DNA from 3 places in the Bacillus shivajii genome. Region 3 is predicted to be linked to each of the others. Evidence: predicted binding sites of a transcription regulator. Region 3 holds the regulator's gene; each other region holds the start of a gene.

Region 1 (3,288 bases), 1.5 Mb from region 3:
GTGCCTAGAGGTGCAAAGAAGACACCGCGAAAGCAAACGAAGTGCAGCTTGAACGGATGTCGCGCTTGTGCCTAGAGGTGCAAAGAAGACACCGCGAAAGCAAACGAAGTGCAGCTTGAACGGATGTCGCGCTTGTGCCTAGAGGTGCAAAGAAGACACCGCGAAAGCAAACGAAGTGCAGCTTGAACGGATGTCGCGCTTGTGCCTAGAGGTGCAAAGAAGACACCGCGAAAGCAAACGAAGTGCAGCTTGAACGGATGTCGCGCTTGTGCCTAGAGGTGCAAAGAAGACACCGCGAAAGCAAACGAAGTGCAGCTTGAACGGATGTCGCGCTTGTGCCTAGAGGTGCAAAGAAGACACCGCGAAAGCAAACGAAGTGCAGCTTGAACGGATGTCGCGCTTGTGCCTAGAGGTGCAAAGAAGACACCGCGAAAGCAAACGAAGTGCAGCTTGAACGGATGTCGCGCTTGTGCCTAGAGGTGCAAAGAAGACACCGCGAAAGCAAACGAAGTGCAGCTTGAACGGATGTCGCGCTTGTGCCTAGAGGTGAAAGCATCCGCCTGTAAACGGATTCGAGTGCTTTATTTAATAAAAACCAAAATAAAAAGGCAACATGTAAAACTTAATGTTAAACATGTTACCTTGGACAGCCCTTTTAACGAAACCTCTATTATTTCTCATGAATTTTTAAAAGATATTTGAAAACCAAGATCTAATAGATTGAAAAAGACTTTGGAAGAAATTCTGGTTTTGCACATCCTTTTCTACCAATTGATCCTCTACTACAATACTTTCTCCTTCGTTGAACGGCATAACCTTTTCACCTGCAACAACATTTACCATATCTGATCCATGATGATCATAAATCATTTGCCTATTCGTTTCATTGAATGGTGAAATCCCAACTTCAACAGTATTTCCAACCACATCAACACTCGTATAATGAATTTCGATCCCATCCGCTTCAAAAGCATTCAAATCAATTTCACGCTGCTTTTCGATCAATTCATCTTCTGTATAATCGACGATTCGAAATACAAGTTCTGCTGGATCCTCTGCTAACGACTTTAATTGTTCTTTATGTTCATCATTGATCTCTTCTGTAAAAGAGAGAACAATGACCCCTAAGTCACGTTGCTCTCGATCAATATGCAAACTAGCAAACACATCATCATCTATTTGTTCAAAAATATAGTTTCGCAATGCTTCAATAACCTCTGTATGATTTGAATCAATTCCTTCTTCTTCCCAATCTTGCAGTTTTTCAGTAAACGAATCTAATTCTTCATCATTTGCAAAAACAAGATTGACACTCACCATACTCGAAAGCAATAAAGTGATACCCAAAATTGTGATCATTTTTTTAAACGAACTCATATTTAATCCCCTACTTCCCTCTTTTTTCTTTTGACGCAAACGGACGCAAAAAGTTACATGTGAATCGGTTACTCGGCTGCACGTGGTGATTTTGTGATATGAATCACCCCATATTTTTTCGAAGTATTTTATAGTGAAATTAAGTCAAATATACAGGAGGCTGTTATGAGTCAAAAGGTAACTCTCGATGTTCGCAAAGATTTAGAAAATAACCAAGATCCGTTCAAAAAAATCATGAGCACGGTGAAAAATTTAAATGATGATGAGATTTTCGTCCTTCACTCGACAATAAAGCCTACTCCATTATTAGGGGTCATGAAAGCAAAAGGATTTGACAATGAAGTCGAAAAGCTCGGAGAAAAACATTACCAAACAACTTTCCAAAAAAGAAAGAATGGCTTGTTTTCTTCGTTTTTTAAGAAAAAGAAACGTGAAGTTGCGCCAACAAATAACTCTCCTCTAAATCAAGAGGAATTAACCGCCACTTTTCTTGATAACCGAGGGCTTGAACCACCACAACCAATGGTTCGAACAATAAAACGATTAGAAATGCTCGAACCTAATGAAACATTAACGATCCATAACGATAGGGTTCCAGTCTATTTAATCGAAGAACTAAAAGATATGGGGATTCGCTATTCGATCGAGGAACAGCCTGATGGTTCAGCTAAAGTGCATTTAACGAGAGAATAGAGGTGAGCTTGTATGCAGAGCGGCTTGCAGCAATCATTATCAAAAAGCGATAACCAATTTATTTTGCCATTTTCGTTTATTATTTCTAGCTTCTTTTTTCTAATTATCTTTTCGGTCATGTTTATCCTATATCCATCTTCCTTTTCACCAGAAATGGTGAGAGGACCACATGGTATTGCCCTTTCTCATTTGTTTATTTTAGGATGGATGACCACATTAGTCATGGGAGCAATTTATCAATTAATTAGCGTGATTACGCAAAAAAATATTCACAGTAAAAAAGCAGGATTCACGCATTTTTTCCTACATTTCATCGGCGTTACTGGGCTATTAATTTCAATTCCTGCTTTCAACCTTGAAGGAATGATGGTTTTTGGTGCAATGACAATAGTCGGCGTACTCATCTTTATAATCAATGTTTTTATGACAATCATTCGTTCAGAACTAAACAATCAAGTGATCTTTGCAACGAAAAGTTCCCTTATATATTTAGGATTAACTGTAGTCAGTGGGCTCATCATGGTTGTAAATTTCCGTTTTGGAATCATCGGTTTTCACCAGTCACTACTCGTTTCACATTTATGGTTTGGACTAATCGGTTTTTTCCTCTTTTTAATCGTTGGGTACAGTTTTAAGATGCTCCCCATGTTTTATTTATCACATGGGTTTTCGGAGAAATGGCAAAAATGGTGTCTCTTAAGTCTTCATATCGCCATTATTGCAGGGGCTTTTACAGCTTTTTTCAGTAAAGCTACTGCATTTCTCCCAGTGAGCCTATTCTTTTTAACGGTTGGTATCATCTTTTTTATTTTGCAAATAAAAGAAGTTCAACAAAAGAAGTTTAAGAAAAATCCAGGAAAAGGAATTCGCTTTTTTGTACTCCTCGTCTATGTATTCATGGCTGTATCAGTTGTGTTCTTTATTGTATCAGTCATCAATTCATCGCTCATTGTTAACCTGAACGTGTTGACACCTGCAATCTTCTTTTTCTTATTTGGCTTTGTGAGTATGTCCATTCTCGCTTATTTATCGAAAATCATTCCATTTCTATGGTGGACCTTCCGCTACGGAAAAAGTGTAGGAGAAGTTGAGACACCCTCACTTGCAGATATGATCGATGAAACAATCGTTTTACAAAAGCTTTGGCTACAATTCATTGCGTTACTATTATTTATTGTAAGTCTTGTCGTTGGGGCGACCTTATTTATCCAATTGACT
Region 2 (3,288 bases), 1.7 Mb from region 3:
AAGGGACGTATACGAACACAGATCGCCGCGTACAAAGAGTGAGAAAAGCGATTGATGCTCATCCGAACGTAAAGGAAGACTGGGAGATATTATGTGAATTATCGGAGAAACTAGGGGTTACAATGCAATATGACAACAGTGAAGCGATTTGGAATGAAGTAAGAGAGCTTGCCCATGAGATGTATGGTGGAATGTCTTATGTAAGGTTAGATGATCACGGAGGGCTTCATTACCCTTGTCCAAACATCGAACACCCTGGAACTTTTGTTCTTCATGAAAGATTTCATAACAATATGATTGAAGAAGACGATAAATCTCGATTTTTACCAGTTGACTACACCTCACCAATCGAGATGCCAGACGAAGAGTATCCTTTTACGTTAACGACAGGCAGGCGGTATGAAGTTTATAATACTCACAGCCAAACAAAATATTATGCTGATGGTGTGAAGTTAAAACAAACAGAAGAAACAGTAGATATTCACCCAGAGGATGCTCATTCATTAGGAGTTGAAAATGGCCAATTCGTTGAAGTAAGTTCGCGAAGAGGGAAAGTAAAAGTTAAGGCTAAGGTTACAGACCAAGTTGTACCAGGACTCGTCTTTATGAGCTTCCATTGGAGTGAAGTACCGACAAATGTCTTAACAATAAATGAATTCGATCCGATCTCTGGAACAGCTGAATTTAAAGCATGTGCAGTGAAAATAACAGTCTAATTGAAACCAAAAAAGGGGGCAACGATGTAAAGTTGCTCCCTTTGGTTTTTACTAAATTAAGCAGTATTTTTTTGCTTTTTAAATATCTTTTTAAAGAGGGTTTCACGAAGGTATGGAATCACCCAACGGTCTCCACCAAACTTACCAGCATTATATCCTGCTACTACCACAAAGAATGTTAATAGAACCATCCAAGGGTTTGATGAAACAGTCCCTGCAAACATGAATGCGAAGTTCATCGTCATACCGAAAAAGGCAGCTGCTGTTGTAAGGACACCCAATAATAGCCCTAGACCAACGAGGAATTGTCCCCAGGAAACCATGAAACTAAATAAATCAACATTAGGCAGAACGATATTATCAATGAATGCATGATATGTCGGATAATTTTCCATGACCGCTTCGTTATTCACTGCACCTGTTAAAAACCCTTGAGCACTAAACCCACCATCACCAGTCAATTTTCCCCAACCTGCTGTCATCCAGTTCCAACCTAAATAGATGCGTAAAATCGTCAAAATCCCTGCGGCAATCGTATTATTTCGTAAGAAGTCCAAAAACATTATATTTGCCTCCTTTAATATTATTAGAAGATCGTACAGAGTGTTAGAGGTTTGGAGCTTGGTGGTGAGTAAAATGTATGATCTTCACTAATAGTATATAAAGAAAACAAGTTTTGGCATCAGTGAAGCTGTGAACAAAGCGTTGCAATCTCGTGAAAAAATTGTGAATATATCCACATCTTTGTTTTTTTAAGTCTCATTTCTATAATAGAAGGTAAGGAAGTATGTTTTTTAAAAGGCATTGTAAAAGTCTATTTGTTGATTTTGTGACTTCGCTATCAGAGACACTTATGGTATGAGTAAGATCACAAAAAAGGAAGAGACGTCATAGCCTCTTCCTTATATATATTCATTATATTAATCTACTAACGGATACACACCATTTTCATCGTGTGTTTCACGTCCTGTAATTGGTGGGTTGAATACACATACCATACGCATATCAGTCTCAGCACGTAGCAGGTGCTCATCGTGCTCATCTAAGGCATAAAGTGTGTTCGCTTCAATAGGATGAACTTTTTCATCTTTAAGTGTAACAACTTCACCTTTACCTTCGATACAATAAACAGCTTCTAAATGGTTTTGATACCAAATATGTGTTTCTGTTCCTGCTTTAATAACGGTATCATGTACAGAATACCCCATTCCAACATCTTTTAAAATTAAGCGTCGGCTGGTCCAGTTTTCACCTTTTACTTCTTGGTCTGTATTAATGACATCTTCTAGTTTAACTACTTTCATGTTGTTTTCCTCCTAAATTGTTTTAGACTATTAGTTTGTTACGAGTTCTTTTTCTGCTGCTAATACTGCTTTTACGCTATCTTCAATAATATCTAAGCCTTTTTCAAGCTCTGTTTCTTTAATATTTAAAGCAGGGAACAGTTTAAATACTTCGTCATTACTTCCTGAAGTCTCCATGATTAACCCTCTATTAAATGCTTCTTCAGCAACTTTTGATGATAATCCATCTACTGCAGAACCAATCCCTACCATGAAACCACGGCCACGTACATGACCTTTCATTTCTGGGTATTTATTGACTAACTCTTCTAAGAAATCGGAAATTTTCTTCGATTTCTGTTGAATGCTTTCTTCAAAAGAATCATCTTCCCAATATGATAGGGACTCTGTTGCTGTAATAAATGCATGATTGTTTCCTCTAAACGTACCGTTATGTTCACCTGGACTCCAAATATCCATTTCAGGATCAATTAAAGTTAATGCTAATGGTGAACCAAATCCACCAATAGATTTTGATAGACAAATAATATCTGGCTTAATGCCGGCAGGTTCAAATGAGAAGAATGTACCTGTACGTCCAACACCTGCTTGAACATCATCGATGATTAATTTAATATCCCATTTCTTACAAATTTCATCGACTCGTTTTATCCATTCAAACCTGGCAGCATTAATACCACCTTCACCTTGAACTGTTTCTAGAATCATTGCAGCCGGGATATCAACACCACTACCGCTATTTTCTAAAAAGCTCTCAAGGTAATCAAGACTTGCAAAGTCTTCACCATCTTCATTAAAACGATCAAAAGGCATTGTAACAGCGTTTGAAAGCGGAATTCCCGCTCCTTTACGTTTCATCGCATTTCCTGTTACAGATAGGGAACCAATCGTCATACCGTGGAAGCCATTTGTAAAACTAATAACTTCCGTTCTTCCAGTCACTTTACGTGCAATTTTTAATGCGCTTTCAACTGTATTTGTACCAGTTGGGCCAGGAAACATTACTTTATAATCCATATCTCTTGGCTTTAAAATCACGTCATTAAATTTTTTCAGAAAGTCTCGTTTTGCTGTAGTAGCTTTATCTAATGAATGAGTAATCCCATCATTTAAAATATACTCTACAAGCTTTTCTTTCATTTTTGGATCATTGTGACCATAATTTAAAGCACCAGCACCAGAGAAGAAATCTAAATATTCTTTTCCAGTTTCATCCCACATTTTACTGCCTTTAGCTTTTGTAAAAACCGCAGGGAAACTTCTTACAT
Region 3 (3,288 bases):
TAACCCTGCTGGAATAGAGATTAGTGTTAGTACTGCAATGACTAAAAACCCTTCTGTAATTGCCTGAATGCTTGCTTCTTCAAGCGTCATACCATTTGCTGCCATAACTTGAGCTCTACGAACCTCAAAGTAAACGGATATAAACACAATACCTAAAGCCGAACTCATTTGCCTTAATACATTATTCATCGCAGATCCGCGTGATATGAACTTCTCAGGAATCGCATTCATTCCGGTAGTTGTTGCTGGCATTGTACTAAGGCCCATCCCTATACCTCTTATGGCGTTAAGTACAAACAATACCCAAATCGCCGTTTGTAAGTCGATAAAACCGAATAAAAGCGTTCCAACCGTTGAAAAAATAAGACCACTTGTTACGACAAGTGAAGGTCCTTTTTTATCAAGGATTCTCCCACCTACCGTCATAAATATTCCTGCGAGTAAAGCTGCTGGTAAAAAGACAAGACCTGTCATAATGGCTCCGTAACCATACACATTTTGTACAAGCAGTGGGATGAGAAAAATTCCACCAAACAAACTAATTGAACTAATAATTGCGACCCAAACACTGTATGCGTAAGCTTTAATTTTAAATATCGATAGATCTAGTAAAGGTTGTTCTGTTTTGTTTTCGATTTTCACAAAGAAATACAATGCAATAGCCCCGATGATCAATAACGATATATTCAGTGGGTCATATAAATGCGCGAGTTCACTAATTCGCCCTAAAGCAAGTAAGATCGCCCCAACTCCAAGGGTCACTGTGACAAACCCGCTTCGGTCAAACTTCAAATTGTCTGCTCGCTTCGTTCGCTTTAGATAAAGCATTGAAAAGGTTAATCCTAAAAGACCTGTCGGTATATTACATAAGAATAACCATTGCCATGTACCAAGTTCAATAATGAAACCACCTAATGTAGGTCCAATCGTTGGTGCCATCATCGCTGCAATTCCCCAAATCCCAGTCGCCATCCCTCGTTCTTTTTTCGGGAACACTTGGAAAATGAACACCATGGAAAGGGGCATAATAAATCCGCCACCGACTCCTTGAAGCCCACGGAAAAAAATGAGTGATGATAGATTCCATGAAAACGACCCTAATAGAGACCCTAATAAGAAGAGGGAAACGCCAAACAAATACATTTCCTTCTTTCCGAACTTATCACTTAAAAAACCTGTAAGTGGCATCGTAATCCCCATGGTTACCATGAAGATCGTAATTACCCAACCAGCCGAAACAGCATCGGCATCAAAAACCTCCATGATATGTGGAACAGCTGGATTTAACATACTGTTATTTAAAATGACTGTAAATGTACCAAGTAACACAGAAATTAATACGAGCCATTTATGTGGAATTTTACTCATGTTTTCACCTGATTCCCTTATTAGTTAGCCAAAATGTTCGATTCTCGAAATATATAATTCTACTATACCAAAACATGTGTATGATTTCATGATAGAATTTAGGACTTTTTTGGAAATCAAAAACAAGTTCTTCCTATACAAAAAGCTGCAGGTACATTTCTCCCACAGCTTGTCTAAGTGATGACACTTATATATCGTTTTTGTTCCGTTTTCCAACAATGAAAGGGTATCAACCGTTTCATTACATTGGATAATGTTTCAAGAAGTAGATAAGGGATTGAAGTTCTACAGATAAATCAATATGATGAACTCGGACGTTGTCTGGTACAGATAACCTTGCTGGTGTAAAGTTTAAGATCCCTTTAATTCCAGCATCTACTAACTGATCAGCAATCCCTTGCGCTGCTGCTGAAGGGACAGTTAACATTGCCACTTCTGCTTCACCAGCTATGCGTTCTTTTACTTCATCTAAATGATAAATGGGAACGCTTCCAATTTTTTGACCGACCTTGCTTTCATCAACATCAAATGCCATCTCAATTCTCATATTGTTACTTTTCGTAAAGTTGTAATTTAATAAGGCAGTCCCTAAGTTACCGACACCTACTAAAATAACCTTTCTTATTTCATCTTGATCTAATGTTTTTCTAAAAAAGGTTAATAAATAATTGACGTTGTAACCATACCCTTTCTTTCCTAGCGCGCCGAAATAGGAGAAATCCCTTCGAATCGTCGCTGAATCGACTTTTACTGCTTCACTTAACTCTGTTGAAGATACACGATTTTTCCCTGATGCTTGCAAGCTTTCTAAAAAACGATAATATAACGGCAGCCTTTTTGCAGTTGCTTGCGGTATTTTTGTTTGATCGATATCCATTTTTTTCGCCTCCCACCATCATGAATTGGTTCAATCGCTCTTTTATCTCTTGTAGTCGCCGCTCTTTCCGCCGGTTTTCTCCTGCAAGAAAGTCTCGCCAATGACCATTCCTTTATCTATAGCTTTACACATATCATAAACTGTAAGTGCTGTTGCTGATGCAGCTGTTAACGCCTCCATCTCTACTCCTGTGCTCCCTTTCGTCTTCACACCAACTTCAATAAGAAGAATGTATGTTTCTTCACTTACTTCCCAGTCAAAATGAATATCCACACCTGAGAGTGATAATGGATGACACATTGGAATCCATTGCGATGTATTTTTGGCCGCCATTACTCCTGCTACTTGTGCAACGGAAAGAACGTCACCTTTTTTCATCGTTCCTGCAGTAATGCCCTCGTAAATATCTTTTGTCACTTGGACACTGCTTTTCGCCACAGCTGTGCGAACCGTTTCTTGTTTGTCAGAAATATCGACCATTTTTGCTCGACCTTGGTCATTAAAATGTGTAAACGAACCCATCGGTGCCCCTCCTTTTGTCTCTTCGTCTATTGTACACCATAGTTGGACAAACTGCACAATCCTTCTCTAGATTAGCAAGAATTCATGTTCCACTTTACTACAAATGTTGCCACTTTGCGTAACAGTCATGTACACTTATTTTGTAATGACCCAATGATGTGGTGAGGATGAAATAATATGATTTTATTACAATGTGTACAAATAACAAAGTCCTTTGGGGCTGAAACAATATTATCCAATGTAAAACTTGAAGTCCAAAGTCGTGAACGAATTGCTCTTGTCGGTCGAAATGGCGCAGGCAAGTCAACATTGTTAAAAATTATATCAGGAGAACTATCTCATGACTCTGGAGATATTATTATCCCTAAAAACGTTGAAATCGGTTATTTAGCCCAACATAGTGGCTTAAATACGAACCGCTCAATTTGGGATGAAATGATGTCTGTTTTCACCCATTTAAAACAAATGGAGAAACATTTACGAGAATTAGAAGAAAAAATGAGCAACCCAAGTGCACCAAA

What was found. Region 3 encodes Rex, which represses fermentation and respiration genes when NADH is low (regulators of the CRP and FNR family bind a similar motif). Its sites were predicted from a motif close to TTGTGAAATATTTCACAA; they were not measured.
Region 1: the regulator Rex is predicted to act here: its motif matches at 1,469-1,486, upstream of LGQ02_RS16610 (DUF2249 domain-containing protein).
Region 2: the regulator Rex is predicted to act here: its motif matches at 1,441-1,458, upstream of LGQ02_RS11100 (DoxX family membrane protein).

What each region holds. Positions count from the first base shown of each region.
Region 1 covers NZ_CP084703.1:3,442,931-3,446,218, forward strand. Annotated here, with positions in the region: gene LGQ02_RS16605 (hypothetical protein) at 688-1,377, opposite strand; gene LGQ02_RS16610 (DUF2249 domain-containing protein) at 1,543-2,070, shown strand; gene LGQ02_RS16615 (hypothetical protein) at 2,083-3,288, shown strand, end outside.
Region 2 covers NZ_CP084703.1:2,268,944-2,272,231, forward strand. Annotated here, with positions in the region: gene fdhF (formate dehydrogenase subunit alpha) at 1-716, shown strand, start outside; gene LGQ02_RS11100 (DoxX family membrane protein) at 773-1,279, opposite strand; gene LGQ02_RS11105 (ectoine synthase) at 1,637-2,020, opposite strand; gene ectB (diaminobutyrate--2-oxoglutarate transaminase) at 2,051-3,288, opposite strand, start outside.
Region 3 covers NZ_CP084703.1:527,769-531,056, reverse strand. Annotated here, with positions in the region: gene LGQ02_RS02665 (MDR family MFS transporter) at 1-1,368, opposite strand, end outside; gene LGQ02_RS02660 (redox-sensing transcriptional repressor Rex) at 1,610-2,245, opposite strand; gene moaC (cyclic pyranopterin monophosphate synthase MoaC) at 2,288-2,767, opposite strand; gene LGQ02_RS02650 (ABC transporter ATP-binding protein) at 2,945-3,288, shown strand, end outside.